One region of the Nonomuraea sp. 10N515B genome, then DNA from elsewhere that is predicted to be linked to it. Evidence: riboswitches for the same ligand, from Rfam matches in the RefSeq annotation. Region 1 holds a riboswitch; each other region holds the start of a gene.
What was found. Region 1 has a riboswitch for S-adenosylmethionine ahead of thrC (threonine synthase). Riboswitches for the same ligand answer to the same signal wherever they lie in the genome.
Positions count from the first base shown of each region.

Region 2: another riboswitch for S-adenosylmethionine. It lies ahead of ACTWQA_RS51030 (GNAT family N-acetyltransferase); the one in region 1 lies ahead of thrC (threonine synthase).
Region 3: another riboswitch for S-adenosylmethionine. It lies ahead of ACTWQA_RS13695 (aminotransferase class V-fold PLP-dependent enzyme); the one in region 1 lies ahead of thrC (threonine synthase).

Region 1 covers NZ_JBQQBQ010000067.1:25,029-34,687, reverse strand. Annotated here, with positions in the region: gene ACTWQA_RS49565 (HelD family protein) at 1-598, shown strand, start outside; gene ACTWQA_RS49560 (YbhB/YbcL family Raf kinase inhibitor-like protein) at 662-1,192, shown strand; gene groL (chaperonin GroEL) at 1,282-2,907, opposite strand; gene ACTWQA_RS49550 (cold-shock protein) at 3,239-3,439, opposite strand; gene ACTWQA_RS49545 (MoaD/ThiS family protein) at 3,683-3,958, opposite strand; gene thrC (threonine synthase) at 3,982-5,217, opposite strand; SAM riboswitch class I at 5,231-5,372, opposite strand; gene ACTWQA_RS49535 (RNA polymerase sigma factor) at 5,452-6,006, opposite strand; gene ACTWQA_RS49530 (alpha,alpha-trehalose-phosphate synthase (UDP-forming)) at 6,038-7,462, shown strand; gene ACTWQA_RS49525 (hypothetical protein) at 7,459-8,034, opposite strand; gene otsB (trehalose-phosphatase) at 8,070-8,840, opposite strand; gene ACTWQA_RS49515 (DUF3263 domain-containing protein) at 8,880-9,179, opposite strand; gene ACTWQA_RS49510 (SAM hydrolase/SAM-dependent halogenase family protein) at 9,297-9,659, shown strand, end outside.
Region 2 covers NZ_JBQQBQ010000074.1:8,895-18,553, reverse strand. Annotated here, with positions in the region: gene ACTWQA_RS51060 (GH25 family lysozyme) at 1-845, opposite strand, end outside; gene ACTWQA_RS51055 (ATP-binding cassette domain-containing protein) at 1,128-2,072, shown strand; gene ACTWQA_RS51050 (ABC transporter permease) at 2,053-2,799, shown strand; gene ACTWQA_RS51045 (calcium:proton antiporter) at 2,800-3,534, opposite strand; gene ACTWQA_RS51040 (NUDIX domain-containing protein) at 3,807-4,322, shown strand; gene ACTWQA_RS51035 (flavin reductase family protein) at 4,299-4,973, opposite strand; gene ACTWQA_RS51030 (GNAT family N-acetyltransferase) at 5,026-5,637, opposite strand; SAM riboswitch class I at 5,646-5,736, opposite strand; gene ACTWQA_RS51025 (maleylpyruvate isomerase N-terminal domain-containing protein) at 5,859-6,485, shown strand; gene ACTWQA_RS51020 (nuclear transport factor 2 family protein) at 6,511-6,870, opposite strand; gene ACTWQA_RS51015 (alpha/beta fold hydrolase) at 7,019-8,584, opposite strand; gene ACTWQA_RS51010 (LacI family DNA-binding transcriptional regulator) at 8,757-9,659, opposite strand, start outside.
Region 3 covers NZ_JBQQBQ010000008.1:29,472-39,130, forward strand. Annotated here, with positions in the region: gene folP (dihydropteroate synthase) at 1-106, shown strand, start outside; gene ACTWQA_RS13660 (nuclear transport factor 2 family protein) at 103-549, shown strand; gene folB (dihydroneopterin aldolase) at 539-904, shown strand; gene folK (2-amino-4-hydroxy-6-hydroxymethyldihydropteridine diphosphokinase) at 901-1,404, shown strand; gene ACTWQA_RS13675 (DUF3180 domain-containing protein) at 1,401-1,859, shown strand; gene ACTWQA_RS13680 (acyltransferase family protein) at 1,844-2,953, opposite strand; gene ACTWQA_RS13685 (NADH-quinone oxidoreductase subunit D) at 2,950-4,095, opposite strand; gene ACTWQA_RS13690 (DoxX family protein) at 4,218-4,844, shown strand; gene ACTWQA_RS13695 (aminotransferase class V-fold PLP-dependent enzyme) at 4,942-6,249, opposite strand; SAM riboswitch class IV at 6,295-6,410, opposite strand; gene ACTWQA_RS13700 (cytochrome P450) at 6,497-7,990, shown strand; gene ACTWQA_RS13705 (SAM-dependent methyltransferase) at 8,071-9,033, opposite strand; gene ACTWQA_RS13710 (chaplin family protein) at 9,217-9,438, shown strand.

The sequences.
Region 1 (9,659 bases):
CGGCCGCCGCTGCCGCAACGGCTCGGCCACCGTCCTCGGCGATCTGGCCCAGGGCACGACGCCCTGGTCGACGAGCTCCTGGAAGTCCGTGCTCGAGCATCTGGGCCAGCGCGAGGGCGAGGTGACGGAGCTGACGCTCGGCTTCCGTGTGCCGAGGGAGGTCCTCGAGTACGCGGCCCGCCTGCTCCCCTCGATCGCCCCCGACCTGGCCGCCCCGCAGTCCCTGCGCCCCGGCCTGGGTTCGCTCTCCGTACGGCGGGGCGGCTCGGTCGCCGCGGTCGCTGCGGAGGCCCTCGCCGAGGAGGGTTCGATCGGCGTCATCGCCCCCGACACGCTGGTCGGCGAGGTCTCCAGCGCCTTGGCCGAGCTCCCGCACGCCGTGCTCGACCCGGACTCCACCGAGGAGCATCGTCTGCTGGTGGTCCCCGCGACCCTGGCCAAGGGTCTGGAGTACGACCATGTGATCGTCGTCGAGCCCGCGGACATCGTCGCGGCGGAGCCGCGCGGGCTGGCCCGGCTCTACGTGGTCCTGACCCGCGCGGTCACCTCGCTCACGGTCCTGCACGACAAGGCGCTGCCGGCGCAGCTGGCGGCCTGACAGGCGGCGGGCACGGCCACTTCTAGGATGGCGGGCAGGAAGCTCTCTACCAAGGAGGATGCCGTGCCAGCACCGCTGCCACACGAATACCTGCCGTCGGTTCCCGCGCTCGTGGTCGAGAGCGACGACATTCAGGACGGCGAGCGGCTGAGCGACCTGCACGTCTTCAATGACTGGGGCATGCAGGGCCAGAACCTCTCGCCCCAGCTCCGCTGGTCAGGCGCGCCCGCCGAGACCCGCGGCTACGCCGTCACCTGCTACGACCCCGACGCCCCCACGGGCAGCGGGTTCTGGCACTGGGTGCTGTTCGACCTGCCGGCCTCGGCGACCGAGCTGCCCACGGGCGCGGGCACCGCCCCGGACTTCAAGGGACTGCCCGCGGGCGCCGTGCACGCCCGCAACGACTACGGTGCCAAGGAGTATGGCGGGTCGGCCCCGCCGCCCGGCGCCCCGCACCGCTACGTCTTCACCGTCCATGCGCTGGGCGTGGAAAAACTGGGCGTGGACAGCGACGCGAGCCCCGCGGTGGTCGGCTTCAACATCACCGCCAACACCCTGGCCCGCGGCCACATCATTTCCCACTACGGGATCTGACGGAGCACCGGCGCGACGGCGCTGCCAGAAAGCGAAAAGAGCGGCCCGGAAAACCCGGGCCGCTCTTCGTTGCTGCGCGAAGAAAGGACCTAGAAGTCCATGTCGCCGCCGCCCGGCATGGCCGGAGCAGCGGGGGTCTTCTCGGGCTTCTCCGCGATGACGGCCTCGGTGGTGAGGAAGAGCGCCGCGATGGATGCGGCGTTCTGCAGCGCCGAGCGCGTCACCTTGGCCGGGTCGAGGATGCCCGCCTCGAACATGTTGACGTACTCGCCCGTAGCGGCGTTCAGGCCCTCACCCGGGGTGAGGTTGCGAACGCGCTCGACCACGACGCCACCCTCGAGGCCGGCGTTGACCGCGATCTGCTTCAGGGGCTCCTCGAGCGCCTTCTTCACGATCGCGGCGCCCGTGGCCTCGTCGCCGTTGAGCTCGAGCTTGTCGAACGCCTTGGCGCCGGCCTGCAGCAGCGCCACGCCACCGCCGGGGACGATGCCCTCCTCGACGGCCGCCTTGGCGTTGCGCACGGCGTCCTCGATGCGGTGCTTGCGCTCCTTGAGCTCGACCTCGGTGGCCGCGCCGGCCTTGATGACGGCCACGCCGCCGGCCAGCTTGGCGAGGCGCTCCTGGAGCTTCTCGCGGTCGTAGTCGGAGTCGGTGCGCTCGATCTCGGCGCGGATCTCGTTGACCCGGCCGGAGATCTGCTCGGCGTCACCGGCGCCGTCGACGATCGTGGTCTCGTCCTTGGTCACGACGATCTTGCGAGCCCGGCCGAGCAGGTCGAGGGTCGCGTTCTCCAGCTTGAGACCGACCTCCTCGGCGATGACCTGGCCACCGGTCAGGATGGCGATGTCGGCGAGCATGGCCTTGCGGCGGTCGCCGAAGCCCGGGGCCTTGACGGCCACGGAGCGGAACAGACCGCGGATCTTGTTGACGACCAGGGTGGCCAGGGCCTCGCCCTCGACGTCCTCAGCGATGATCAGCAGCGGCTTGCCGGACTGCACGACCTTGTCGAGCAGCGGCAGCAGGTCCTTGTTGGCGGAGACCTTGCTGTTGACGATCAGGATGTACGGGTCCTCGAGCACGGCCTCCATGCGGTCGGAGTCGGTCACGAAGTACATCGACGTCATGCCCTTGTCGAAGCGCATGCCCTCGGTGAGCTCGAGCTCCAGGCCGAAGGTGTTGCTCTCCTCGACGGTGATGACGCCTTCCTTGCCGACCTTGTCCATCGCCTCGGCGATGAGCGCGCCGATCTCGTTGTCGGCGGCGGAGATGGAGGCGGTGGAGGCGATCTGCTCCTTGGTCTCCACATCCTTGGCCAGCTTGGAGAGCTCCTCGCTGACGCGCTCGACGGCGGCCTCGATGCCCTTCTTCAAGGCCATCGGGTTGGCGCCGGCGGCCACGTTGCGCAGGCCCTCGCGCACCAGCGCCTGGGCGAGCACAGTGGCCGTGGTGGTGCCGTCGCCGGCGACGTCGTCAGTCTTCTTGGCGACTTCCTTGACCAGCTCGGCGCCGATCTTCTCCCACGGGTCCTCGAGCTCGATCTCCTTGGCGATGGAGACACCATCGTTGGTGATCGTGGGAGCGCCCCACTTCTTCTCCAGCACGACGTTGCGGCCCTTGGGGCCCAGGGTCACCTTGACGGCGTCGGCGAGCTGGTTCATACCGCGCTCGAGACCGCGCCGGGCGTCCTCGTCAAACGCGATCATCTTGGCTGCCATAAGGCTAGACCTCCCAGATACAGGGTGGCTTGTCCTGGACCGAGCCGACGCCCGCGACGGCATGAGCCTGCATCTCCTTCGGCAGACCCCATCGTCTCGATCCGAGTTGCTGGCACTCTGCTGCACAGAGTGCCAACGAACTGTTTAGCACTCTACCCTGCCGAGTGCAAGCGAACGTCTACCTTCCTGCGGTTCCCGCCCTGGTCAGTCCGTCTGTACGGCGAGCCGCTCACCGTGCGGCTCGCCGTAGGTCGACGAAAGAATGGAGGCCGCCTCGCCCGGACTGCGTTGCCGTGCGATGCCGCCACCGGGTGCATACCAGTGACGAAAATCAGACCGCCCGGACAGACTCCGCCTGCGGCCCCTTCTGGCCCTGCGTGATCTCGAACTCGACGCGCTGGCCCTGTTCGAGTGCTCGGTACCCGTCCATCAGGATCGCTGAGTAATGGACGAATACATCCTTACCACCGTCTACCGCGATGAAGCCGTAGCCCTTGTCCGCGTTGAACCACTTGACGGTGCCCTGCGCCACTTCCGACTCCTCTTACTGGGCTTACAGATCTCGCCCATTCCACCGCGAGACCGTAATCGCCTGACTTAACTGAAAAACAGCCAGACGATCGCCTCGACCATACCTGTGGCACGGGGTTTGGCAACAGAGTCAATCCGCAAACGACGCATTTCTTCGCAGAGTACCTTGTTCAACGTTGAATTAGTCGGGAAAAGGAGAAGGCGCCCACTAGGGGGCGCCTTCCAATGATGTGATCGATCGCACTCAGCCGCCGGCGACCGCCGGGATGATGGAGATCTGAGTGCCCTCAGGGGCGGGAGTGTCGAGCCCCTCGGCGAAACGGACGTCCTCTTCTCCCACGTAAACGTTGACGAAACGCCGAATCTTGCCCGATTCATCAAGAATTCTCGCGCCGATCCCCGGGTAGTCGGAGTCGAGCTTGGCGAGCACGTCACGAAGCGTCGCGCCCTCGCCACTCACTTCCGCGTTCCCCCCGGTGTACGTGCGCAGGATCGTGGGGATCCGCACAGAAACGCTCATGGTTATCTTGCCTTTCCTGGTTGTCAGACAGCCGCGCGGAACGCGTCGAGAGAGGGCCGGATCACGGCGGTGGGCTGGGCGTCGTCGCCGGTGATGGCGTCGAGCGTCTTGAGCCCGTCACCAGTGTTGAGCACCACGGTCTCGGCCTCGGGATCGAGCCGCCCGCTCTCGGCGAGCTTCTTCAGCACGCCCACGGTAACCCCGCCCGCGGTCTCGGCGAAAATGCCCTCCGTCGAGGCCAGAAGCTTGATGGCGGCCACGATCTCGGGGTCCGTGACGTCCTCGACGGCCCCTCCGGTGCGGCGGGCGATGTCGAGCACGTACGGCCCGTCGGCGGGGTTGCCGATGGCCAGCGACTTGGCGATGGTGTCCGGCTTGACCGGCTGGACGACGTCGTGCCCGGCCTTGTACGCGGTGGAGACCGGCGAGCACCCGGCCGCCTGCGCCCCGAAGATCTTGTAGGGCGTGTCCTCGACCAGCCCCAGCGCCACCAGCTCCTTGAAGCCCTTGTCAATCTTCGTGAGCTGCGACCCGGAGGCGATAGGGATGATGATCTGCTCGGGCAACCGCCACCCGAGCTGTTCGGCGATCTCGTACGCGAGCGTCTTGGAGCCCTCGGCGTAGTAGGGCCGCAGGTTGACGTTGACGAACCCCCACTTGTCGCCCAGAGGGTCGCCGATCAGCTCCGAGCAGAACCTGTTGACCTCGTCGTAGGTCCCCTCGATCCCGATCAGCCTCCCGCCGAACACCCGGGCCATGGCGATCTTGGCGGCTTCGAGGTTGGCGGGGATGAACACGCAGGCGTCGAGCCCGGCCCGCGCCGCGGCGGCCGTGACCGCGCCCGCGAGGTTGCCCGTGGAGGAGCAGGAAAGCGTGTGGAAACCGAAGTTACGTGCCGCCTCGACGGCGATGGCCACCACCCGGTCCTTGAAGGAGTGGGTGGGGTTGCCGGAGTCGTCCTTCACGTACAGGGACTTCAGGCCGAGCGCCTGCCCGAGGTTGCCCGCCTTGACCAGCTTGGTCCAGCCGGGGTTCATGTTGGGCTTGGTGGCGACGTCGGCCGGCACGGGCAGCAGGGAGCGGTAGCGCCAGATGTTGGCGGGACCGGACTCGATGTCCGCGCGGGTCACGGCGCCGAATTCGTAGGCCGCTTCGAGCGGCCCGAAACACTCCAGACACGCGAAGCTGGGGCCGAGAGGGTAGCGCGTGCCGCACTCGCGGCAGGACAGAGCGACAGCAGGACCAAAGTCGAGCGACATGAAGCGAGGCCTTCCCTCATCTTCGCCCGCGGCCACCTTGACCGCGAACCGGAATTGGCACCTTGTCCCGGTCGGCCTCGCCCTGTCGCGAGTCACAAGCCGGGAGGGTTGCCGGGGCTTCGCAGGGCCGGTCCCTCCACCCCTCTGGATGAGCAATATGCAGTTGTTGAAAGGGACTCTACCCGCTTAAGTAGGCGGAATTACCATCCGTCTCAGCATTCGAGACGGGCAGTCTCAGCGATAGTCCTCACCGAGCACACCCTGCACGTATTTCCTGGCCTGGTGAATGCGGGATTTGGCGGTGCCCAGCGGGATGCCGAGCTGCTCGGCCACCTCGTTGTAGTCGAGCTGGACGATGTCGCGCAACACCAGCGCCTGCGCCAGGTCGGGCTTGTCGGCCTCCAGCGCCTCCATCGCGTCGAGCAGGTCCAGCCGGGAGCCGGCGATCACGCTCACCCGCCGCACGTCGGGCTTCTGCACGGGCAGTTCCTCCGACGTCTGCTCCGCCGCCCGGCGCTTGAGCGATCGGTAGGTGGTCCGCGCGCAGTTGGCGGTCACGATGTGCAGCCAGGTGCTGAACCTGGCCCGCCCCTCGAAGCGGCCGATGTTGCGGGCCACGGCCAGCAGGGTGTCCTGGGAGGCTTCCTCCGCGTCCTGGTGGTAGGGCAGGATCCGGGCGCAGTGGCGCATCACATCGGGCTCGATCCTGGCCAATAGCTCACCAAGCGCGCGATGATCTCCGGCTGCGGCGGATCGGGCGAGTTCCTCGGTTAGCTCATCAAGCGCCATAGCTGGGATCCTATGATCGAAGGGAGCCATGATGAACAGCGTCCTGGTCGCCTCCAACAGAGGGCCTGTCTCCTTCACCGTCTCCGACGACGGCGAGTTGACCATGAAACGTGGCGGGGGCGGGCTGGTGTCCGGGCTGTCCGGAGTGGCCAAGGAAGACGGCGTCCTGTGGGTTTGCGCGGCGCTGTCCGACGATGACCGCAGCGCCGTCCGGCTGTCTCCCGGCGGCCGGATCGACCAGGCCGGCTACGACACCGGGCCGCTGCGGATGCTGGACATCCCGCCGGCCACCTTCCACCGCGCCTACAACGCCGTGGCCAACTCCACGTTGTGGTTCGTCAACCACCTGCTCTACGACATCCCCAACGCACCCAACTTCGGCACCAGGTTCGGGCGCGAGTGGGAGTCCTACCGCGACTACAACGGCGCGTTCGCGCTGGCCCTTGCCGAGGAGGCCGGGCACGGCGCGCGGGTGATGGTGCAGGACTACCACCTGACGCTGACCCCTGCGATGCTCCGGGCCGAGCGGCCCGACCTGCGCATCGCCCACTTCAGCCACACCCCGTGGGCCCCGCCCGAATACTTCTCCCTGCTGCCCGACGAGGTGGTCGGCGAGGTCCTGGAGGGCATCCTGGGCGCCGATCACGCCGGGTTCCTTACAGGAAGGTGGGCGGGGGCGTTCATGGACTGCTGTGAAGCGCTGCTCGGCGCCGAGGTCGACCGGGTGGCCCACAGCGTCACGCACGAAGGCAGGACGACCAGGGTCGGCGTGCACAGTCTCGGCGTGGACGGCGCGGCGTTGTGGGACCGGGCCTGCGAGCCCGATGTCGAGTCCTACATGACCGCGATCAGGGATCAGGTCGGCGACCGCAAGCTGATCGTCCGCATCGACCGCACCGAGTTGTCGAAGAACATCGTGCGCGGCCTGGTCGCCTATGGCGAGTTCCTGGCCGCGCATCCCGAATGGCACGGGCGTGTGGTGCACCTGGCCTTCGCCTATCCGAGCCGGCACGACCTGCCCGAATACCGCGAATACACCGCCTCGGTGCAACGCAGCGCTCAGGAGATCGAGAACGAGTTCGCCACCGAGGACTGGGACCCGCTGATCCTCAACGTCAACGACGACTACCCGCGTTCGCTGGCCGCCTACCGGATGGCCGACGTGTTGCTGGTCAATCCCATCCGCGACGGGATGAACCTGGTCGCCAAGGAGGGCCCGGTCCTCTCGGACAACTGCGCGCTGGTGCTCTCGCGCGAGGCGGGGGCGGCGGCTGAGCTGGGCCCGTACGCGATCATGGTGAACCCCTACGACATCAGCGGCACGGCCGCCGCCCTGCACGAGGCGCTCATCATGCCCGAGGACGAGCGCAGGCGACGCCGCGACAAGTTGTGCGCGGCGGCCACCGCCCTGCCGCCCCAGAAGTGGCTGGCCGCCCAGCTCGACGCCCTGGCTTAGTTCCAGTCCGCGTACTTGAGCGCGTCGGACAGCCCCGGCGTGTTCCACTGGTCCACGACCAGGATCTTGCTCTTCGGCAGATACCACTCGCGCTGCGTGAAGCGGGCCTTCGTACCGGCGCCTGAGTAGGACACGCAACGAGCCTGCCAGGCGTTGTAGACGGCCTTGTGCCCCTCGCCGACCTGGCGCAGGCCCCGCGTCACCTTCGGGCCGATGATCTCGCCCCACTTCTTGTTGACCGGGCAGGGCTGCACGTCGCTCGCCGTGTAGAAGGGGTTCTTGCCGGTGTAGGGGCCCCAGCCCTCCGCCCCGATCTTGATGTTCTTGGGGCCGAGGAGATAGAAGGCGTCACATTGGGGCGTGCCCCAGCCCTGTGGTTTGCCGCACTTGCCCGTGACGACCTGGACCACGTCGGCGCCGAAGCGGTGCACCTCCCACTGGATCGGAATGTAGAGGGTCAGGCCGTTGCGGAACTTCAGCGGCTGGGCGGGCGCGGCGGCGTTCGCGGGCAGCGCGGCGGTCAGGACGGTGGCCGCGGCGACGGCCGCGACGGCGAGGGAGCGCTTGGACATGCGCCCGACACTAGAGATCGCGACTTGCAGTTCACTCATGAACGACTGAACGCCGACGTGAGCTCCTCCAGCAGCGCGACCACCCCTTCCGGGCCGTCCACCACGATGTCGGCGCGCTCGGCCAGCTCGGCCACCTCCGCCGAGCCGCTGCACACGGTCACGCCGGGCAGCCCGGAGGCGCGTACGGCCTCGAATGCGGCCAGATCCCCCAGATCGTCGCCGGCGAAGAGAACGGACCTGGCGGCCCGCTCGGCCAGGAACAGGCTGAGCGCGTGGCCCTTGTCCATGCCCGGCGGCCGCAGCTCCAGCACCATGCGGCCGGGCTCGACCACCAGCCCATGCTTGTCGGCCACCCGCGCCAGCGGCTCGCGCAGCGCGGCCAGCGCGCCTTCGGGGTCGGGGCTGCGTCTGGTGTGCACCGCGACGGCCCGGCCTTTGTCCTCGATCCGCACGCCGTCCAGCCCGAGATCGTCGAGCAGCAGCTGCAGCTCCGCCTCGGCCCGCGGCACGCCCGGCGGGGGCGGCGGCGCGGAGATCCGGCCGTTCTCCCAGCGCTCGAAGCCGTAGTGCCCGAGTATGACGAGCCCGGGCACGTCGGCCAGCCCCGGCCCCAGCTCCAGTGCGGTGGCCGGGGGGCGGCCCGTCACGATGGCGACGGCCAGGACGTGCGCGCCCAGCTCGGCGAGGACCGCGGGCGCCTTCGGGTGGATCACGGCGGTGGCGGGATCGGGCACGATGGGCGACAGTGTTCCGTCGAAGTCGAGCCCGATCACGGCGCCTGCCGGATCCTTCAAGATCGCTTCCATTCCAGGGATGTTCCTCACGCGGCTGCCGTACCCAGCCGGTCAGGGGCGCATGCCAAGCCTTCTTGCCGCACGGTCGCGCTGGCGGGTGGAGCGCAGTCTGCGCAGCCGCTTGACCAGCATGGGGTCCTGCTCGAGCGCCTCCGGCCTGTCGATCAACTCGCCGAGCAGCTGATAGTAGCGGGTGGCGGAGAACCCGAAGGTCTCCTTGATGGCCTGCTCCTTCGCGCCCGCGTGGCGCCACCATTGGCGTTCGAAGGCGAGGAGCTCGAGATCGCGTTCTGTCAGGGGTTGGCGGGACGTTTCCTGGGCAGCATTGTCACCGCTGAGCGGTGCTCCCATGGTGTCCTCCTCGAAAGGGGCGTGCGACGATCTCGTCACACGCACGCGGCCCGAGCCAATCGTAATGTGCGGAGTGGTGCTGTTCACGGCGGATTGGGAGACGTACAGTCACGAAATGTGACCTCAGTAATCACCCTCCTCACCGACTATGGGCTCGAAGACGGGTATGTGGCGGCCTGTCATGGCGTGATTGCCGGGATCGCCCCGCAGGCGCGGGTGATCGACGTGTGTCACCTGATCCCCTCCGGGGACGTGCGGCGCGGCGCGGCGGTTCTCGCCCAGGCCATCCCCTACCTGCCGGCCGGCATCCACATCGGCGCGGTCGATCCCGGCACGGGCGGCGCCAGGCGCGCGGTGGCGGTCGAGGCGGGCGACCGGGTGTTCATCGGCCCGGACAACGGGCTGCTGTCGTGGGCCGTGCGCGCCAGCGGCGGCGCGCGGGTCGCGTACGAGCTCAGCAACGACGAGCACTTCCTGCGG
Region 2 (9,659 bases), on a different contig from region 1:
GGCGCCTTGATCACCCGCTGCCCGCCGAACGCCCGCCCGGACAGCTTGACGTTCGTGACGGGGTGCGGGCCGGTGTTGGCGACGGTGACCGTGTACGTCCTCCTGCTCTTCGCCGCCCCCGTCACCGACACCTCGGCCGGCGGGTTGGCCATGGCCTTGAGCTGGGATTCCGAGCCGTTGAACGCGTTACCGCCGCCGACCAGCGGCCCCTTGTCCGCCGACTGCCAGAAGGTGTGCTTCTTCCAGCTCTTCGGCAACTCCCCGGGATCGCTGCCCCACCGCGCGAGCCAGAGCGGGTTCGACGTGAACTTCGTGGAGTTGCCCGTGCAGGTCTGCCACCAGCTCGTCGTGGTGTAGATGATGGCGTGCCGGCCGGTTCGCGCCCGGTACCGCTTCGTGAAGTCCGTGAGCCAGCCGACCATGTCTTCCGTGGACAGGTCGTAACAGTTGTTCTTGCCGTTCCTGTCCTTGTAGGGGTTGTCCTCGATATCGAGCACCCCTTGCAACGTCTGGCCGTCGGCGATCCAGCTACCGCCGTTCTGGAGGAAATAATCGGCCTGCGTTACCCCATCGGATTCGTGCGGTTGCGCGAAGTGATATGCCCCCCGGAACAGCCCGGCCGCCGCGGCGCCGCCGAACTGGGCGTCGAATCGCGGGTTACGGTAGTTCGTCCCCTCGGTGGCATGGACGAACGCGAACTTGCCACCCCCGGAGGCGACGCCTGCCCAGTCGATGTCGCCGGTCCAATTGCTGACGTCGACCCCGGATACGCCGTCGGCCGCCTCGGCGACCCCGCCACCCAACCCCATCGCCGCGATTGCCGCGCATAACCAGACACGTTTCACGCCGGAGATCATTGCGGAGCTTGACACAATTCCGCAAGCCCGCTTCCTCCACGCCGCGGAACCGACGTCGAAATTTTCCGCCGCATTCGAAGAAACCGCACTTCAGAACCACAAAACTCGCGGTCGCCGGGATGTCACTCTGACGACGTTTCCGCAGGTGGGGGCCGTTTATGAACGTCACATTCGCGTTTGCCAAAGGCGATTTTGGCTGCGCAAACTTGGTTCGACTCTCAATCGAGCCCCGACCTGGGGTTTCTTCGCCATGCCCGCAGGAGGCCGACCATGATCCATGCCCGGGGCCTGACCCGAGTGTTCAAGCTCAAGAAGAAGGAGACCGTCGAGGCCGTCCGCGGCATCGACCTCGACGTCGAACCCGGCCAGCTCGTCGCGTTCCTCGGCCCGAACGGCGCGGGCAAGTCGACCACGCTGCGCATGCTCACCACCCTCCTGCCGCCCACCTCGGGCAGCGCCACGGTGGCCGGGCATGACGTGGCCAGGGACCCGACCGGCGTACGCTCCCGCATCGGCTACGTCGGCCAGCGCAACAGCGCGGGTGAGGACTTCCTCGCCCGCGACGAGCTGGTCACCCAGGGCCGCTGCTACGGCCTGCCCGTCAGGGAGGCGGCGGCCCGTGCCGACGAGCTGCTCGACCTGCTCGACCTGACGCCACTGGCCAAGCGCAGGCCGGGCACGCTCTCGGGCGGCCAGCGCCGCCGTCTCGACATCGCGCTCGGCCTCGTCCACCGCCCCGACCTGCTCTTCCTCGACGAGCCCTCGACCGGTCTCGACCCGAAGAGCCGCGCCGAGATCTGGCAGCACATCCTGCGGCTGCGGGAGACGTACGGGACGACGTTGTTCCTGACCACCCATTACCTGGAGGAGGCCGACAGCATGGCCGAGCGGGTGGTGATCATCGACAACGGCCGGATCATCGCGGACGGCACCTCGGAGCAGCTCAAGAACGACCTGGCCGGCGACCACATCACGCTCACCACCGGCACGGAGGAGGAGGCGCGGCGGGCCGCGGAGATGGGCGGCGGCACGGCGGAGGGCACGACCGTACGCCTGCGGGTCGCCAACGCGGCCGCCGCTCTGCCCGAGTGCCTGCGCACCCTGGACGCCGCCGGCCTCAAGGTCACCACGGCCGAGACCACCCGCCCGACCCTCGACGACGTGTTCCTCACTCTCACCGGGAGAAGCCTCACCGATGACGACATTCCTGCGTGACACCACCACCGTCTTCTCGCGCGAGTTCAAGCCCGCCTTCCGCAACCCCGTCGGACTGCTGTTCGAGATGGGGCAGCCGCTGCTGTTTCTGTTCCTGTTCGGGTCGCTGCTGGACGGGGCGGTCGGCTCGTCGTGGCAGTGGTTCGTGCCGGGGATCCTGGTCATGATGTGCCTGACGGGACCCATGTCCGCCGGTTACACGCTGCTGGTCGAGCTGATCGGCGGCTCGATGGAGCGCATGCTGGTCACGCCGCTGAACCGGACGGCGATGCTGGTGGGCAAGGCCATGAAGGCGATGATCGTCCTCCTGGCCCAGGCCGTGCTGATCGTCCTGCTGGCGCTGCCACTGGGCTTCGAGCTGCACACGGCGGGGGTGCTGGCCGCCCTGGCCCAGCTTGTGGTCTTCGGGGTCGGGCTGGGGGCGTTCTCGTTCGTCCTGGCCATCAAGTCGGCCCCAGGCGGCACGTTGTTCTACATCGTCAGCCAGTCGATCATATTCCCCCTGCTGCTCCTGTCGGGGGTGCTGCTGCCGCTGGAGACGGCCCCAACGTGGCTGCGCGCGATCGGGCAGGTCAACCCGGTGACGTACATCGTGGACGCCCAGCGATCCCTGTTCGCGGGCGACCTCGTCGACCCCTCGATCCTGTACGGCACCGCTTCCGCCTGCCTGATCGCCGCAGCCGGTCTCTACCTGGGCAACCGCGCCATGCGCCAGGGCGTCAACTGATCAGGGACTGATCGCCAGGAACACGAACGCCGCGAACAACACCAGGTGCACCCCGCTCTGCATGAGCGTCGCCCGGCCGGGCACGACGGTGAGCGTCGAGACCACAACGGTCAGGGCCAGCAGCACCATGTGAGTGCCGCCCAGGCCGAGCAGCAGCGGCCCTTCGAGCCAGATGGACGCCACCGCGATGGCCGGAATGGTCAGCCCGATGCTGGCCATCGCCGACCCGAGCGCCAGGTTCAGGCTGATCTGGACCTGGTCGCGCCGGGCCGCGTTGAGTGCGGCGATCGTCTCGGGCAGCAGCACCAGCAGCGCGATCACCACGCCCACGAAGGCCTGGGGCAGTCCGGCCGACGACACCGCCAGCTCGATGACCGGCGACTCGACCTTGGCCAGGCCGACGACCGACACGAGCGCGACCAGCAGCAGCCCGAGGCTGGTCAGCGCGGTGCGTTCGGACGGCCTGGGCGCGTGCTCCTCCGGGTCGAGGGGCGCGCCGTCCCTGGGGACGGGGAGGAAGTAGTCGCGGTGCCGTACGGTCTGCGTCACCACGAACAACCCGTACAGCGCCAGCGAGGCCACCGCCGCGAAGGCGAGCTGGGCGGGAGAGAACGCCGGCCCTTGCGCGCTCGTCGTGAACGTGGGCAGCACCAGGCTCAGCGTGCTGAGCGTCGCCACGGTGGCGAGCGCCTTCCCCGTGCCCTCGGCGTTGAACACCGCGATCCGCCGCTTCATCGACGCGGTGCGCGATGACCTCGGCGTGGTGCACGGCGGCCAGCACCGCCCCGGCCAGCAGAAGGGCCGCGACGATCGCGATCGCGACCGGCAGCTCGCGGCCCCAGGTGAGCCCCAGCACGAGCAGCGCCAGAGCGGGTATGAGAACGGTCCGCAACCTCGCAGCGTTACGGAGCATATACAGGGCGTTGTTCCCTTCTTTTGGAGGCGGAAAATGGTTTCACCCTGATAATGCCTTGACATCACGTTTTGGCGGGAATGAAGGTGACCTCGTGGCCCATGTGATCGCGACAAAGACCGTGCCCTGGATCCCCGTGGCGCACCGCCTCGACGTCATGCTCTCCCGGACCGTTCCGCCCGCGGCGAGCACCACATCGGCGTTCGCGTTCGTCGCGGACGGGCTCGGCAGGACCCTGATGACCTGCGTCGATCGGGAGGGGCGCGGCTGGGACATCCCGGGCGGCCACCTCGAGCCCGGCGAGAGCGCGATCGACGCGGTGGTCCGCGAACTGCACGAGGAAACCGGCCTGCGCCTGCCGGCTGCCGCGCTGTCGATCTTCGCCTGGCAGCGTATCGAGCTCTTCGACGCCCCGCCCGCCGACTACCGTTACGCGTCGCTCACGTATATGGCCATGTTCCGCGCCGTCCTGCGGGGCCCGGGTGCCCCGACCCGCCCGCCGGCCGGCTCTGAGAGCACCCGCGCCGAGTGGCTGCCACGCGCGGACATCGAGCGCCTCTGCGGGCCCCGTACGTGGCTGACGCTGCTAGAGCGCGCGGGCTCGCTCTAGGTCTTTGCCGCGGTAGAGATGCTCGGGAATGCTGGCCAATGTGGACGGATGGACCTGCGCGCCCAACCCGTAGAACTTCTGGAAGCTCATGATCAGCGGCCGCCAAGCATCGGGATCGATCCGATCAACCGTCCCGGCCATCCTGATCTCTTCGTGCACCCACACCCGCTGGACCCGCACCTCGAACGCCAGCGTCCCGCCGTCGTCCCCCACCGGATGCACGGCCTCGACCACGGCCTCCATGCTGACCGGGCACTCGGCCACCCGCGGCGGCGCCACCGTCTCGGAAGGCGTGGCGGTCAGCCCGGCCCGCTGGAACTTGTCCGGCACGTACCGATATCCCCGCTCCCACTTGGAGTCCGGAACGGGATGGGCGCCGGTGGTGAGCGCCAGCCGGTCAACGGCGGTGGCGAGCGCGTCGGAGGGCAGGTTCAGGACGCATTCCCGCGTCCTGACCAAGTTGTGAGCCGTCTTGGCCCGTGAACCCAGGCCCAGCATGCCCCGCCAGCCGAGCCAGAAGGCCGACGACATGGGGGCCAGGTTGGGGGTGCCGTCCTCGTTCATGGAGGAGAGCAACACCACGGGCGTGCCGAAGTAGAGAATGTTGGGCTCGATCCTGGCATGCGGGTCCGCGTCCACGAAAATGCTCATGCGGATCAGTGTCGTGGCGCGTCAGGGGGGCCGCTGGCGGGTATCGGACCGCTCAACGGCGGCTCCGGACGCGGGCGCTCAGGGCCGCTTTGACCTCCGGCCACTCATCGGCGATCACGGAGAAGACGGCCGAGTCCCGCACCTTTCCTTCCTCACCCGGCGCCCACGAGGGTGACCAATTCCGCAGCACGCCTTCGAACCTGGCGCCGAGGCGCTCGATCGCCCGCCGCGAGCGTGCGTTCCTGGCATCGGTCTTGAGATCGACCCGCACCACCCCGAGCGCCTCGAACGCGTGGGTGAACAGCAGCAGCTTGGCCTCGGCGTTGATCCCCGTGCCCTGCGCCGAGGCCGCCAGCCACGTCCAGCCCACTTCGATGGCCCGCAGCTCGTCCCGCCCCGGCCAGCTCCGAGGATCCCAGAACCCCGTACATCCGACGGCCCTGCCGTCCGCCACCCGCACCTGCGCGAACGGCGTCAGCCCCGCACGCTCCCACTGGTCCCGCAGGTACGCCTCGATGTCCGCGCCTCGGGGCACCAGGGTGAACGTGTAGGCGGAGCGATCCTCCTCCGCCGCCCACGCCAGATCCGCCGCATGCCGCATCGCCAGCGGCTCCAACCTGACCAGCGATCCGCGCAGCACGGGGACATCGAGTGGCAGGCTCATCGAAACCCTCCTCATCGTTCCTGGCGTTGGCACCTTGCCGCTTCGGGCAGGTTGCCGGACCGTCACCGGGCCAGGTCCCTCAGATCCTCTGGATGACTATCGGTGCGGAGATGATGCCCGACTCCAGGGAGGGCCGTCAACGCGACGCTTCTGGCGGAGCCGGGCAGCTCGGCGCCGTTCAGCAGCCGTCGCCCGCGGGAGTTCTGTCAGTGCCGTGTGCGATGATCCCCCGCATGGACGGAAGCACGGTTCTGCAGACAGCAGCCGAATGCGAGAGATTCCTGCGTTCAGCAGCCGACCGGAGCTGGGCGGAAACCCCCATTCCCGGAATGGACTGGACCGCCGCACAGGCCGTGGCTCACGTGAGCGACTGCCTGCTGTGGTATGCCGCTGATCTTGCCGCTGGGAAGCAAGAGCTCAGCACGACGGAGATCCATGTCCGTCCTGAGTCGAAGCCGGACGACCTCATCACCACGATGACCACATACGCCACGATCCTCGCGCGGGTCATCGACGCGACTGCGCCCGGGACTCGCGGGTGGCATCCCTGGGGTCTCGCCGACGCGTCCGGTTTCGCCGCGATGGCCTGCGACGAGATGCTCGTGCACACCGCCGACGTCGGCTCTGGGGTCGGCCAGGGCTTCCTCCCTGCCGAGAAGCTCGCGGCGGCCACCGTGCGTCGCTTGTTTCCGTGGGCGCCGGCGGACACGGACCCGTGGGAGACGTTGTTGTGGGCCAACGGCCGCGCCGACCTCCCCGGTCAAGAGCGGCAGGTGGGGTGGAGATGGCACTGCGCCCCACTGACCGAATGGAAGGGCACCAACCCCAGGCGCCGAGTGACTCACTAGGCACCCGTCGCTGGATCTCCAGCACCTACATGGGCGTCTGGTGGAGGAGGACGACACGCCAGCCATCCGGGGTCCGGCGGTAGACCGTCGAGGCGTACCACGAGGACGTCTCGTCGCCGGTCGTGCTCGTCAGTTTGTAGGCGACCACGGCTCCGGCGTCGCCGAGCGGTTTGACCACGACGTCGTGCGCCTGGTTACGCCGGTCCGGATTTCCGCTTCCTTTGGCATACATGTCGAGAACCTGCTGCTTGGACACGATGCCGTAATTTCCCATGGCGACGAAGTCATCGGCGCAGTATTCCGCGAAAAAGCCCTCGTCGAAGGCCGCGTCGGCGTCCAGCATGCGCTGCTCGATTTCCGCCAGCGTCTTTTCGGTGTCGCTCATGCCGTCCCACTCCTTGGTGAAGGTGCGGTCCAGGCTGCCAGCCGTACCTGACACCTCCCGACAGGTACGGCCGACGACAGCTCTCGTTCAGCGAGGTTTTGGTGCTGAGCCGGTCCTGGCGACCGGCTCAGCACAGATCATCCCCCGGCTATGAGCGGAGCGAGGGCGCGAGCGAGCCGCCCCAGGGGAGCCCGTCCGTCGGCCACAACTCGGCCTGCCGCTTGAGCGTGTTCTCGACCCTGCCGCCCACGGGGCAGCGGAAGCCGTGCGGGGGCACGGTCAGCGAGATCAGGTAGTTGTCGATCGGCACCGTGCTGCACTCGTCCTTGCCGTAAATGCGGTGGCCCCAGCCTTCGTAGGTGAGGAGCACCGCCTTGGAGCCGAGCTGGCGGCCCACGTTGGCGGACCAGATCCACGGGGTGGAGGGGTCGTGGATCGAGTTTCCCAGCAGGATTGGAGCACTGCCCGTGTAGCGCAGCGTGTGCTGCGGGTTGGTGGTGGGGTGGTTGAGGCAGACGGGCAGGTCCTCGATCGGCATCGGGTTGAACCGCATGTCGGGTGCCAGGCGACCGGAGTTTCGCATGATCTCGGCGTACTCGTCATAGTTGCGCACCCGGAGGTTGTAGTCCTCGCAGAGAATCACGGTCGGCAGCTGGGCGACTTCTCCAGTCACGGGCTGGCGTCCGGGCAGCGGCGGCATCCACGACGGCGGCTCGCCACCGTCCAGGGCGCGAAGCATCTCGCTCAGCAGCTGCCAGGCGGGCCCCTCGGTGCCCAGCACGCCGTTCCACAGGACCTGCAGCTCGGTCATCGGGCGATCCGTGACGCCCGGCCAGTAGAGCTCGCCCTTCTGCGCCTTGTCCAGCAGCCTCTTCCACACCGCCCGGACGTCCTGCCCGTGCAGGGCGCAGCCGGGCTCCTGGTCGCACCAGCCGACGAACTGGTCGAAGGCGTCCTCGACGGCGAGCGCCTCGGTGTAGAGGAACGCCTTGACGCCGAGGCTGTGGTCCATGTTGCTGTCCAGGGCCAGCGCGCGGATCCGGTTGGGGAACAGCTCGGCGTACATCTGCCCGAGCAGGGTGCCGTACGAGACCCCGTAGAAGGTCAGCTTCTCTTCGCCGAGCGCGGCGCGCAGGGCGTCCATGTCACGCGCGACGTTGACCGAGTCGACGTGGTCGTACAGGGGGCCGGTGCGGGCCCGGCAATCGGCGTGCAGCCTCTTGTTGTAGGCGGTCCACTTGTCGAAGTCGGCCTGGCTCTTCATGACGGCGTACGGCATCTCGTTGTACACCGACGCCGAGCAGATCACCGGGTTACTGCGGCCCACGCCCCGGGGATCGAAACCGACGATGTCGAACCGCTTCTGGATCTCCTCGGTGAAGAATCCGGGGGAGCTGTAGGCGAACTCCACACCCGATCCGCCCGGGCCACCCGCGCCGAGCACCAGAGACCCGATCCGGGCGGCGGGATCGGTGGCCTTGCGCCGGGCGACGGCCACGTCGACGGTGGGCCCGTCCGGCTTGGACCAGTCGATCGGGACGGTCAGTGTGCCGCACTCGGCGGCGGGCTCCTCTTCGCAGGGCTGCCATGCGATGCCGCCACTCCCGCTGACCGCCGAGACACCGTTCTCAGCGGCCGCCGCGGCCGGCAAGACGGGTAACAGCACCGCCATCGCCATGAAAGCGGTGGCGAGCAGGGAAGATCTTCTTCGCACGTTGCTCCAATCGTTTGGTCGGTCAGCCGGCCCGCTCACGCGGCACGCGGCCGATCTTCGATCATTCCCGGTCGGCGCCGCGCGCGGAGAAGAAATGGAAATTTCCTTCACAGCGACCGGGATCAGCGCATTTCAGAAGATTTGTGCCGTTCTGGGGCCTGTCGCCTATCGGTCATCCTTCGTCGCACCCGCAGCTACGTCTGATGACCAGAGGGGCATGCGCGACGAGCGAACAGGATGCATGGCCGAACAGCAGGTCGATGGCCTGCTCTGCCATGGCCTGCAGCGGCTGGCGGGTGACTGTCAGCGCCGGGGCGGTGTGGGCGCTCTCAGGGGTTCCGTCCAGGCTGATCATGGCGATCCGGTCGGGGACGGGAAGGTCGCATGCCCACGCCCCTGACAGGACCCCGGTTGCCTGCTCATCGGTGGCGGTGATCAGAGCCTGTGGCATGGCGCCTTGGCCTGCGAGGCGGCGGGCCAGGGCGTCCGCTGCTGCCCGTGAGTAGTCACAACGCAGTAGGACGGCATCAGGATCGTCGGCGACGGCCGCGTGCCATGCAGCCCGCCGCGCCCCCACCGGTCCTGTGTCGTGTGGGCCGGCCAGGAAGGCGATGTGCCGGTGCCCGTGCGCGCGTAGGTGCGCGACCGCTTCCTGGACGGCATTCTGGTTGTCGGCCGCTACGACAGGTGCGCGCCCGCCGGTCGGGCCGTTGTGGACGTAGACGGCGGGTACGCCCGCCGCTTCGGCGCGGGCCGCCACGTCGTCCTCCCCGTCCGCGGAGACGATCACCAGAGCGTCGACCTGGGCGGCGAGGAAGCGATCGACGAGGTGCCGCTGCCGGTCGGCGGAGTAGTCAGCGTTGCCGACCAGTGTGAGTCGATCGCGCTTGTCGAGCGCCTGCTCGATATGCCTGGCCAGAGCGCCGAAGTAGGGATTGGACGCGTCAGCCACGACCAGGCCGACCACCCCTGTGGTGCGTGAGCGCAATGCGCGCGCGATGCGGTTGGGGCGATAGCCGAGCTCGGCTGCGGCGGCCAGGACGCGTTCTCGGGTCGCGGCGGCGACAGGACGAGG
Region 3 (9,659 bases), on a different contig from region 1:
GGCCGCGCACGCAGGCGCCTGGTGTGTCCGTGTGCACGAGGTCGGCCCCAACGCCGACGCCGTGCGCGTGGCAGCCGCATGGAGGAGAGCGGGAGCAGGCACATGAGCGTGGACACGGCCGCGATCGAGACGGTCAACCAGGAGTTCTACACCGCGATCGAGAGCGGCGATCTCGACAAGATGACCGACATCTGGGCGGAGGACACGGCCGACGAGCAGGTGAGCTGCGTGCATCCCGGCTGGACGCTGCTGGCCGGCCGGCAGGAGGTGCTGCGGTCGTGGGCGTTGATCATGGCCAACACCACCTACATCCAGTTCGTGCTGACCGACGTCAACACGACGGTGCTGGGCGACGTCGCCGTGCTCACCTGTGTGGAAAACATCTTGACGGCCGGCGATGAGGGCGAGTCGAGCTTCGCCGCAGGCAAGGTGGTGGCCAGCAACGTCTACGTCCGCACCTCGCAGGGCTGGCGGCTGTGGATGCACCACGGCTCGCCGGTGCTCCAGGGAGACGACGACGAGGAGGAGGAAGGCGAGCTTGAGCGCTGATCGCATCGCTCTCAAAGGCCTGCGGGCCAGGGGGAGGCACGGCGTGCTCGCTGCCGAGCGGGAGCTCGGCCAGGAGTTCGTGGTCGACGCGACGCTGTTCCTCGACACCGCTCCGGCCGCGGCCGGTGATGACCTGACCAAGACCGTCCACTACGGGGAGCTGGCCGAGGCCCTGGTCGGGATCGTGGAGGGCGAGCCGGTCGAGCTGATCGAGACGCTCGCGCAGCGCCTGGCCGAGGTGTGCCTGGCCAGCGAGCTGGTGCACAAGGTCGAGGTCAGCGTGCACAAGCCGGCGGCGCCGATCCCGCTGCCGTTCGACGATGTGATCGTGACGATCGAGCGGAGCCGGGCATGAAGGCCGTCCTCGCGCTGGGCAGCAACCTGGGCAACAGGTTCCAGATCTTGCAGGGCGCTGTGGACGTCCTGTTCGACGCCCCTGACCTGGAGTTCGTCAGGGCGTCGCCGGTTTACGAGACCGACCCGGTCGGCGGCCCTCCTGGCCAGGATCCCTACCTCAACGCCGTCGTGATCGCTGAGACCATTCTGGAGCCGCACGCGCTCCTGGAGCGGGCGCTCAGCGTGGAAAACGCCTTCGGGCGCGAGCGCGCGGAGCGCTGGGGACCGCGCACGCTCGACGTGGACCTGATCGTCGTAGGCGATCTCGTCTTCGACGACCCCGATCTGACGTTGCCGCATCCGCGCGCCCACGAGCGCGCGTTCGTGCTTGCCCCCTGGGCGGATGTGGATCCGCAGGGCACGGTGCCCGGCCACGGCCGAGTGTGCGACCTGCTGGAGGGGATCGACAAGCAGGGCGTACGCCTGCGCTCCGACCTCACGCTGCAGAGGCCGGATTGAGGCCCACACACCCCGGCCGGCTGGTCGGCATCCTCGTGGTCGTCGCCCTGCTCACCTGGGTGGCGGTCCGGCAGTTCTACTCCGACCTGCCGCTCCTGCCGTGGACGGCGATCCCGACGGTGTTGCTGCTGGCCATCGGCGAGGGCTACAGCGCCTGGGTCACCAAGGCACGCATCGCCAGGAAGCCGGGCACCAAGCCGGTGGAGCCGCTGGCGGTGGCCAGGCTGGCCGCGCTGGCCAAGGCGTCGGCGTACGCGGGGGCGGTGTTCGGCGGGCTGTTCGCCGGGTTCGCGCTCTACACGGTGCAGATCCTGGACCGTGAGACGCCGCGTTCGGAGTTCTTCATCGCGACGGGTTCGCTCGTGGCCTGCGTGGTGCTGGTTTGCGCGGCGCTCTATCTGGAGCACTCCTGCCGCACCCCGAAGGATCCGCAGGAAGGTCAGACACCGGAGTAGTCCTCGTCCTGCCTTTGCCTGACAGGTGTGCGGCGGCGGCCGAAGAGGTAGATGACCGGAGCGGTGCAGATCAGGGGACCGATGATGGCGATGGGGCGCTCCAGCCACCATCTCAGGTCCGGCGGGATCGTGCTGCCGAGGGTGCCGAAGAGCCACCACGACAGGCCCAGCGCGATGGCCATCCCGGTGGTGTGGAACAAGTACAACGCCAGGGCGTACCGATTGATGAAGTCGTTGGCCCGGCGCCAGCGCGGCCGTTCGAGCACCCGCTCCATCGTCGGCCGGAGCACCTCGACCAGCCCGATCTGGAACAGCAGCAGGGCCACGATCACGAAGGTCGGCGGGGCCATGTTGGACCATTTGTCGCCGGGCACGCCCACCATCGAGCCCGGGTAGATCCCTGAGTACACCAGCCCAAACAGGGCGAACAGACCGGTCCACAGCAGGGCGACGTCGTAGCGCCTGGGCAGGGTCACGATCCGGTCGTAGAAAAACCCGGCCTGGTGCGCCAGCCCCCACACCAGGATCATGTTGAGCCAGCCCACCCCGTCCACGCCGTACCGGAAGCGCAGCACGTCCACCACCAGGGCCGCGCCGCCGAGCCAGATCAGGGCCAGTACGTCGTAGCGCTGGTGCAGCCACAGCGCCACCGGAAGCAACGCGATCAGCATCAGGTAGACGGCGAGGAACCACAGCGGGCTGAGCACCAGCACCACCACACGCCACATCCAGTCCACCTCGAACGTGAACGTGACCGCCGCCCCGACCGCGACCCACACCCCGGACAGGAACAACGCGGGTAAGGCCAGAGCCCGGATTCGCCGCCAGACGAAGGACCCGATGCCCACGCCGCGCTCCCGGGCCCGGTGCCAGGACAGCAGGTGCACATGCCCGCCGACGTAGAAGAACAGCGGCAGCACCTGCAGCAGCCAGGTGAGGATCCACAGCCCCGAGGTGAAGCCGAGCGGGCTGGTCGGCTCGGGGCCGTGCGGCTTCCACACGAGAATCGTGAACGCCCAGTGCCACCCCACCACGACGATCAGGCTCAGCGCCCGAAGCCAATCGACGTATTTGTCGCGTTCTGGGGGGTTCACTTGTCGATATCACCCACAACGAAGAACATCGAGCCCAGAATGGCCACCATGTCGGCCACGAGGTGCCCGGGCAACATTTCCCGCAGCACTTGAATGTTGCTGTACGAGGCCGAGCGCAGCTTGAGCCGCCACGGCGTCTTGTCTCCCTTGGAGACCAGGTAGTAGCCGTTGATGCCGAGCGGGTTCTCGGTCCAGGCGTACGTGTGCCCCTCCGGCACCTTGAGCACCTTCGGCAGTCGCTGGTTGATCGGCCCCGGAGGCAGCGAGCGCAGCCGTTCGACGCAGGCGTCGGCCAGCTCCAGCGAGACCTTGAGCTGTTCGAACAGCACCTCGAACCGGGCGTGGCAGTCGCCCCCGCTCCGAGTGATGACCTTGACGGGCAGCTCGGGGTAGGCCAGGTACGGCTCGTCGCGACGCAGGTCGAAGTCCACCCCGGAGGCCCGGGCGATGGGACCGCTGACGCCGAACTGCATGATCTGCTCGTGCGTGAGCACCCCGACGCCCTTGGTACGGGCCAGGAAGATGTCGTTGTGCAGGATCAGGTCCTCGATGTCCGGCACGCGGCGGCGGGTCTCCGCGACCGCCTCCGACACCCGCTCCAGCCAGCCGAGCGGCAGGTCCTCCTTGAGCCCGCCGACCCGGTTGAACATGTAGTGCATGCGCCCGCCGGAGATCTCCTCCATGACCGCCTGGATCCGCTCGCGCTCGTTGAAGGAGTAGAAGATCGGCGTCATCGCGCCCAGCTCCAGTGGGTAGGAGCCGAGGAACATCAGGTGGCTGAGCACCCGGTTGAGCTCGGCCAGGAGCGTACGCGCCCACACGGCCCTGACCGGCGGCTCCATGCCGAGCAGGCGCTCGGCGGCGAGCACCACGCCCAGCTCGTTCGCGAACCCCGACAGCCAGTCGTGCCGGTTGGCCAGCATGATGATCTGCCGGTAGTCGCGGACCTCGAACAACTTCTCCGCACCACGGTGCATGTAGCCGATGATCGGTTCAGCGGTGGCGATGCGCTCGCCGTCCAGCGTCAGCCGGAGCCTGAGCACTCCGTGCGTTGACGGGTGCTGCGGCCCGATATTGAGGATCATGTCCTCGGTGGCCAGCTCCTTGGCGCCCGCACCGATTCCGACCACGCGTTCCGTCATATGGCCATGCTGCCACCGTCCCAGTTGGTGATCCAGGGTGGGGGATGGTCAAGGAATGGTATGGAAACGCATCCCTACTGCGGTCTTGGGGAGGAGTCGGGGGAACGGGGGGAGATAGCACGATGAAGAAGGTTCTGTTCGATGTCGCTGTCTTGATCGCGCGGGTGGCGACGGGCGTGGTCTTCATGGCGCACGGCTTGCAGAAGTGGCAGCACGGACTCGGCGCCACCACGCAGGGCTTCAGGGAGATGGGAATCCCGTTGCCGGAGCTCTCGGCCGGCTTCGCCAGCGTCGTCGAGACCGTGGGCGGCCTTTTCCTGATCCTCGGTCTGCTGGTCCGGCCGGTCGGCCTGCTGCTGCTCATCAACATGCTCGGTGCGATCGCCTTCGTGCACTCGACGAAGGGGATCATGGTGACCGAGGGCGGCTGGGAGCTGGCGGGTGCGCTGGGTGCGCTGAGCCTGCTGTTCCTGGCGGTCGGCGGCGGGCGGATCGGACTTGACGCGCTGTTCGGGGCGATTTTCCGGCGTCGTGCCGAGCGCCGCGCCGCGGAGGGCGGCATGGGTGCGGGCGCCCACCGGCGCGGCGGAGGTCCGCTGTCGCCCTCGGAGCCCACCGCCTCTGAGCGGCCGAACGTGCCCAGGCAGCCGACGGCGTCCAGGTCGGACCTGAGCGACGAGGAGATGCGGGACATCGACGCGCTGGTCTCCGACGACCAGCCGGAACACCGCAAGCCGCCGAACCGCTGAGCCGTCGAACCGCTGAGCCGCTGAGCCGCTGAGCCGCTGAGCCGCTGAGCCGCTGAACCGGTGCCGGTGAGCGGGGCTGAGCCGCTGACCCGGCAGCTCAGCGGGAGACCAGGTCCCGCAGTGCCTCGACCAGCCGGTCCACGTGCTCCTGCGTGGTCCCGATGCCGATCGAGGCCCGCACCGCGGACGTCGTGCCGTCCTCGCATCCGGCGTCCTCACGGTCGTGCCCGCTTCGGCCCAGCAGGTGCCGCACGAACGGGTGCGCGCAGAACTTCCCGTCGCGCACTCCGATGCCGTACTGACTGGACAGCGCCTCGGCCACCTCGCGAGCCGAGTACCCGTCCACGGTGAACGACACGATCCCCACCCGCGGGTGATCGTCCCCCCACAGGGACAGCTCTCGCACGCCCTCGATCGAGGCCAGCCCCGACCGCAGCCGGGCCAGCAGCCGCTCCTCCTCGCGTACCAGCGCCGTCCAGCCGGTGGCGGTGAGCGCGTCGCAGGCGGCGGCCAGCGCGATCGCGCCCAGCACGTTCGGGGTGCCCGCCTCGTGGCGCGGCTCCGGGTCGTCGTGCCACTCCGCCTCTTCCTCGACCGAGCGCACCGCGCCCCCGCCCTTGAGGTACGGCTCCCCGTCGGCCAGCCAGTCCCGGCGCCCGATGAGCACTCCGGCCCCGAACGGCGCGTACAGCTTGTGGCCGGAGAATGCCACATAGTCCAGGTCAAGCGCGGTCAGGTTGAGCCGCCGATGCGGTACGAGCTGCGCCGCATCCACCAGAATGCGGGCCCCGTGCCGGTGTGCGATGTGGGCCAGGGCGGCGATGGGCCACAGCTCGCCGGTGACATTGGACGCGGCGGTGACCACGAGCAGCTTCGGCCCCTCGATCCCGGCCAGCGCCTCGTCGGCGGCGCGGACGGCCTCGCCGGGGAAGGCGGGCGGCGCTAGCCGTACGGACTTCCGCCAGGGCAGGAGCGAGGCGTGGTGCTCGGTGTCGAAGACGACGGTGGTGGTGCCCGCGGGCAGGCAGCCGGCCAGCAGGTTCGTGGCGTCGGTGGTGTTGCGGGTGAAGATCACGGCGTCGTCGGGACGAGCGCCGACGAACGCCCTGACCGTGTGGCGGGCCTGCTCGTACCTGGCAGTGGTGAGCTGGGAGGCGTAGCCGGCGCCACGGTGGACGCTGGAGTAGGCCGGGAGCGCGGCGGCGACGGCGGCGCTGACCGGCTCCAGACAGGGCGCGCTGGCCGCGTAGTCCAGGTTGGCGTACCCCACCAGGCGGCCACCCTTGACCGGCACCTGGAGGTCGGCCCCGAGCACCGCGGGGATCGGCCGGCTCGCGGCGGCGGGGACCTGGGTCTCGCCCGAAGCCTGGGCGGGGACGGAGTCGAAGATCGTCAGCGTGGACACGGCACATCTCCCTCAGGGACCATCGGACCCCTGGAGCAGCCACGGAGCCCGCGCTTGCCCGCCACACCGCGTGGCGGACCAGGTCTTCACCCGGGGCACCCCGCCGCGGACGCGAGGGTTGCCGGCCAGCTAGCCGGGGCTTGTCGCTGGCACTCATGACCTACGCCCGCACTATAACCCAGTTCCCACGGCAAAACGCAAACCGGCGAACTTTGACGGCTCTCTCCTCCTGCTCGGCCTGTCGTGGGTGGTGCAGCTCACTCAGCCGCTGTCCGTCGTCTTCGGCCACGAGATATCGGGACGCGACCTGATCCTGCTGCTCGACGTCGTGTTCTCGCTCGACTCGGTCATCACCGCGGTCGGCATGGTGGACAACCTCGGCGTGATGATCGCGGCCGTCGTGGTGGCGGTGCTGGTCATGCTGTTCGCCTCCGGGCCGATCAGCCGGTTCGTGGACCGTCGTGGAGCTGCTGAACATCCGGATGCGCGGCAGGCACGCCAAGCAGTCCGAGCAGCAGGAGGCGGAGCCGGAGGCTTCTACTATGAAGTAGTGCGCTTTGATCCTTGGAATCCGGATTTTGTGGCCTACCCGTACCGGGTCTACGACGAGCTGCGGCGCGAGGCGCCCGTCTGCTACTTCGAGCCGACGAACCAGTGGTTGATCTCGCGCCACGCCGACGTGAACACCCTGCTCAGGGACCGCCGTCTAGGGCGGTCCTTCCTTCACGTGGCCACGCCAGAAGAGTTCGGCAGGCCGCCCGAGCCGGACTTCCAGGAGCCGTTCTGGCGCGTGATCAGGGCGGGCATGCTCGACGTCGAGCCGCCCGTGCACACGCGGCTGCGCCGGCTGGTCTCCAAGGCGTTCACGCCGCGCATGGTCGAGTCCCTGCGCCCGCGCGTGCGCGCGATCGCTGCGGGCCTGGTGGACACGTACGTGGAGAAGTGCGGCGGGGATCTGATCGCCGAGGTCGCCGAGCCGCTCCCGGTGACCGTGATCGCGGAGATGCTCGGCATCCCCGACGGGGAGCGTCACTTGCTGCGCCCCTGGTCGGCTGACATCTGCGGCATGTACGAGCTCAACCCCACGCTCGAAGCCCAGCACACTGCGGTACGCGCGGCCGCGGAGTTCGCCGATTACCTCAAGGCCCTGGCCCGCGAGCGGCGGCGCCGCCCGGGCGACGACCTGATCAGCGCGCTGGCCGCGATCGATGAACTGACCGAGGACGAGCTGGTCGGCACGTGTGTCCTGCTGCTCAACGCCGGCCACGAGGCCACCGTGAACGTCACGGGCAACGGCTGGTGGTCGTTGTTCAGGAACCCCGGCGAGCTGGCACGGCTGCGTGCCGACCGCTCCCTGCTGCCCACGGCCGTGGAGGAGCTGATGCGCTGGGACACGCCGCTGCAGATGTTCGAGCGGTGGGTGCTGGAGGACATCGAGGTCCACGGCGTGACGATTCCGCGCGGGTCGGAGGTCGCGCTGCTGTTCGGCTCGGCCAACCGGGACCCTGAGGTGTTCGAGGATCCCGACCAGCTGGATGTGGGGCGGGTGGACAACCCGCACATCTCCTTCGGAGCCGGCATCCATTTCTGTCTGGGCGCGCCGCTGGCCCGCATCGAGCTCATCGAGTCGTTCGGCGCGCTGCTGGACCGGGCGGCCACGCTGGAGTTGCGCCATGAGCCGGCCTGGAAGCCCGGCTACATCATCCGCGGCCTGCACGCCCTGGAGCTGACCGCCGAGTGACGTGAGGGGAGTCAGCCGAATCCGCCGTCCCGGCGCCGTCAGCCGAATCCGCCGTCCTGGCGCCGTCGGCCCAGGCCTGCTCACCGTCGCTGGTCGAGCCAGCCGAACCCGCCGAGGCCCGACGGGTCGATGAGCTCCCCCTCCTCCGACGCCCTGGCCAGGGCCCGCAGGTAGGCGCGCGGATCGGTGCCGGCCAGCTCCATGGGCGGCCGGGCGCCGGTGATCCCCAGGGCCCGCAGAGCGTCACGCTGTGTGGACAAGGTTGTGGATATCGCGCCGGCCCGCCGCCCCGCCGCGGCGCACGCGTCGAGCGCGACATGGGCCGTGATATCGCAGGTCCCGTCGGGAATCGGGGAGACGACGGCGCCGTCGCGGTATCCCGTCAGCGTGCCGCACATCGGCCGGTTATCCACAGGGTGTGCATAGTCGATGGCGATTGCCCGGCCCCTGGTGAGGCGGGTCACGACCGACGCCCAGGCCTCGTCACGGGGGCGGCCGATCTCCGCCCGAGAGCCCACCCGGGACAGTGGCCACCACCGATCCATCCACTCCCGGTCGGCGGGCCGCAGCGGGCCGCCGAGGCGCTCCTCGCCCGTACGGATGTTCACCAGGACGAGTCGCGGGCCGTCGGGCGTCTGCTCGGCCACGTCCACCGGGACGTTGTCGAGCCACTCATTGGCGATGGCCAGCCCCGTGATGCGCTCCGGCAGGTCGCGGCGCCAGCCGATCCGCTCGGGAAGGGCCTGCGGCCTGGGGGAGAGATCGACGGCCGTGACCCGCAACCGGTCGCGCAGCGCGGGGTCGGCGGCGGCCAGAACTTGGGCCACCAGCGCGCCCTCTCCTGCGCCGATGTCGACCAGGTCGAGCGTCTCGGGCTCACCCAGCTCGGCGTCGAGCTGTCTCAGCAGCGCCAGCACCGCGTCAGCGAACACCGAAGAGGCGCTGACCGAGGTGCGGAAGTGGCCCGACGGGCGCTCGCGGAGGTAGAAACCCGCCTCGCCGTACAACGCCCGCTCCGTCGCCGCACGCCACGTGAGCCACATGTCTGGACTATCTCACGACTGGCATCTGACGCGCACAGTCATCGTTTGACTACTCATTGCTGTCGCATTGCGCTACCGTTACCCAGCGTCATCGCATGGACGCGCTCTGCCAACCCCCCACTGGCGGAGTCGAACGAAGCAAAGCATCCGCGGCCCGGTGCCGCGAAACCGAGAGGAGCTCTCATGCTGAAGAAGATCCTGGTCGTGGCCGGAGCCGCCGCCATGCTGTCGCTGATCGCCCCGCCGGCGCACGCCGACATCACAAACGGCAGCGGCGGCGTGCTTTCCGGCAACCAAGTGCACGTTCCGATCGGCATCCCGATCAACGTCTGCGGCAACGCGGTGGCCGTTCTCGGTCACGCCATCGCCGGCTGCAAGGGCGGCGCCAAGGTGATAGGTCACTGATCAACGAAGAGAGCCCGGGCCGGCGCGGTCCGGCCCGGGCTCCCGGTCCTGGCCGGTCAGTCGGCGGATGAACCCGGCCAGGCGCACCTCCAAGGGGCCGCAATCGTATGCGGGCGTCGGGTCCTACCAGGACTCGGCGCCCGCGGCCATGCGATGTACCCCTCTCCTCATCTCTTCCGACAGGGGGTGCACTATTTGTCTGCCCTTGTCCCTTTTGTCGT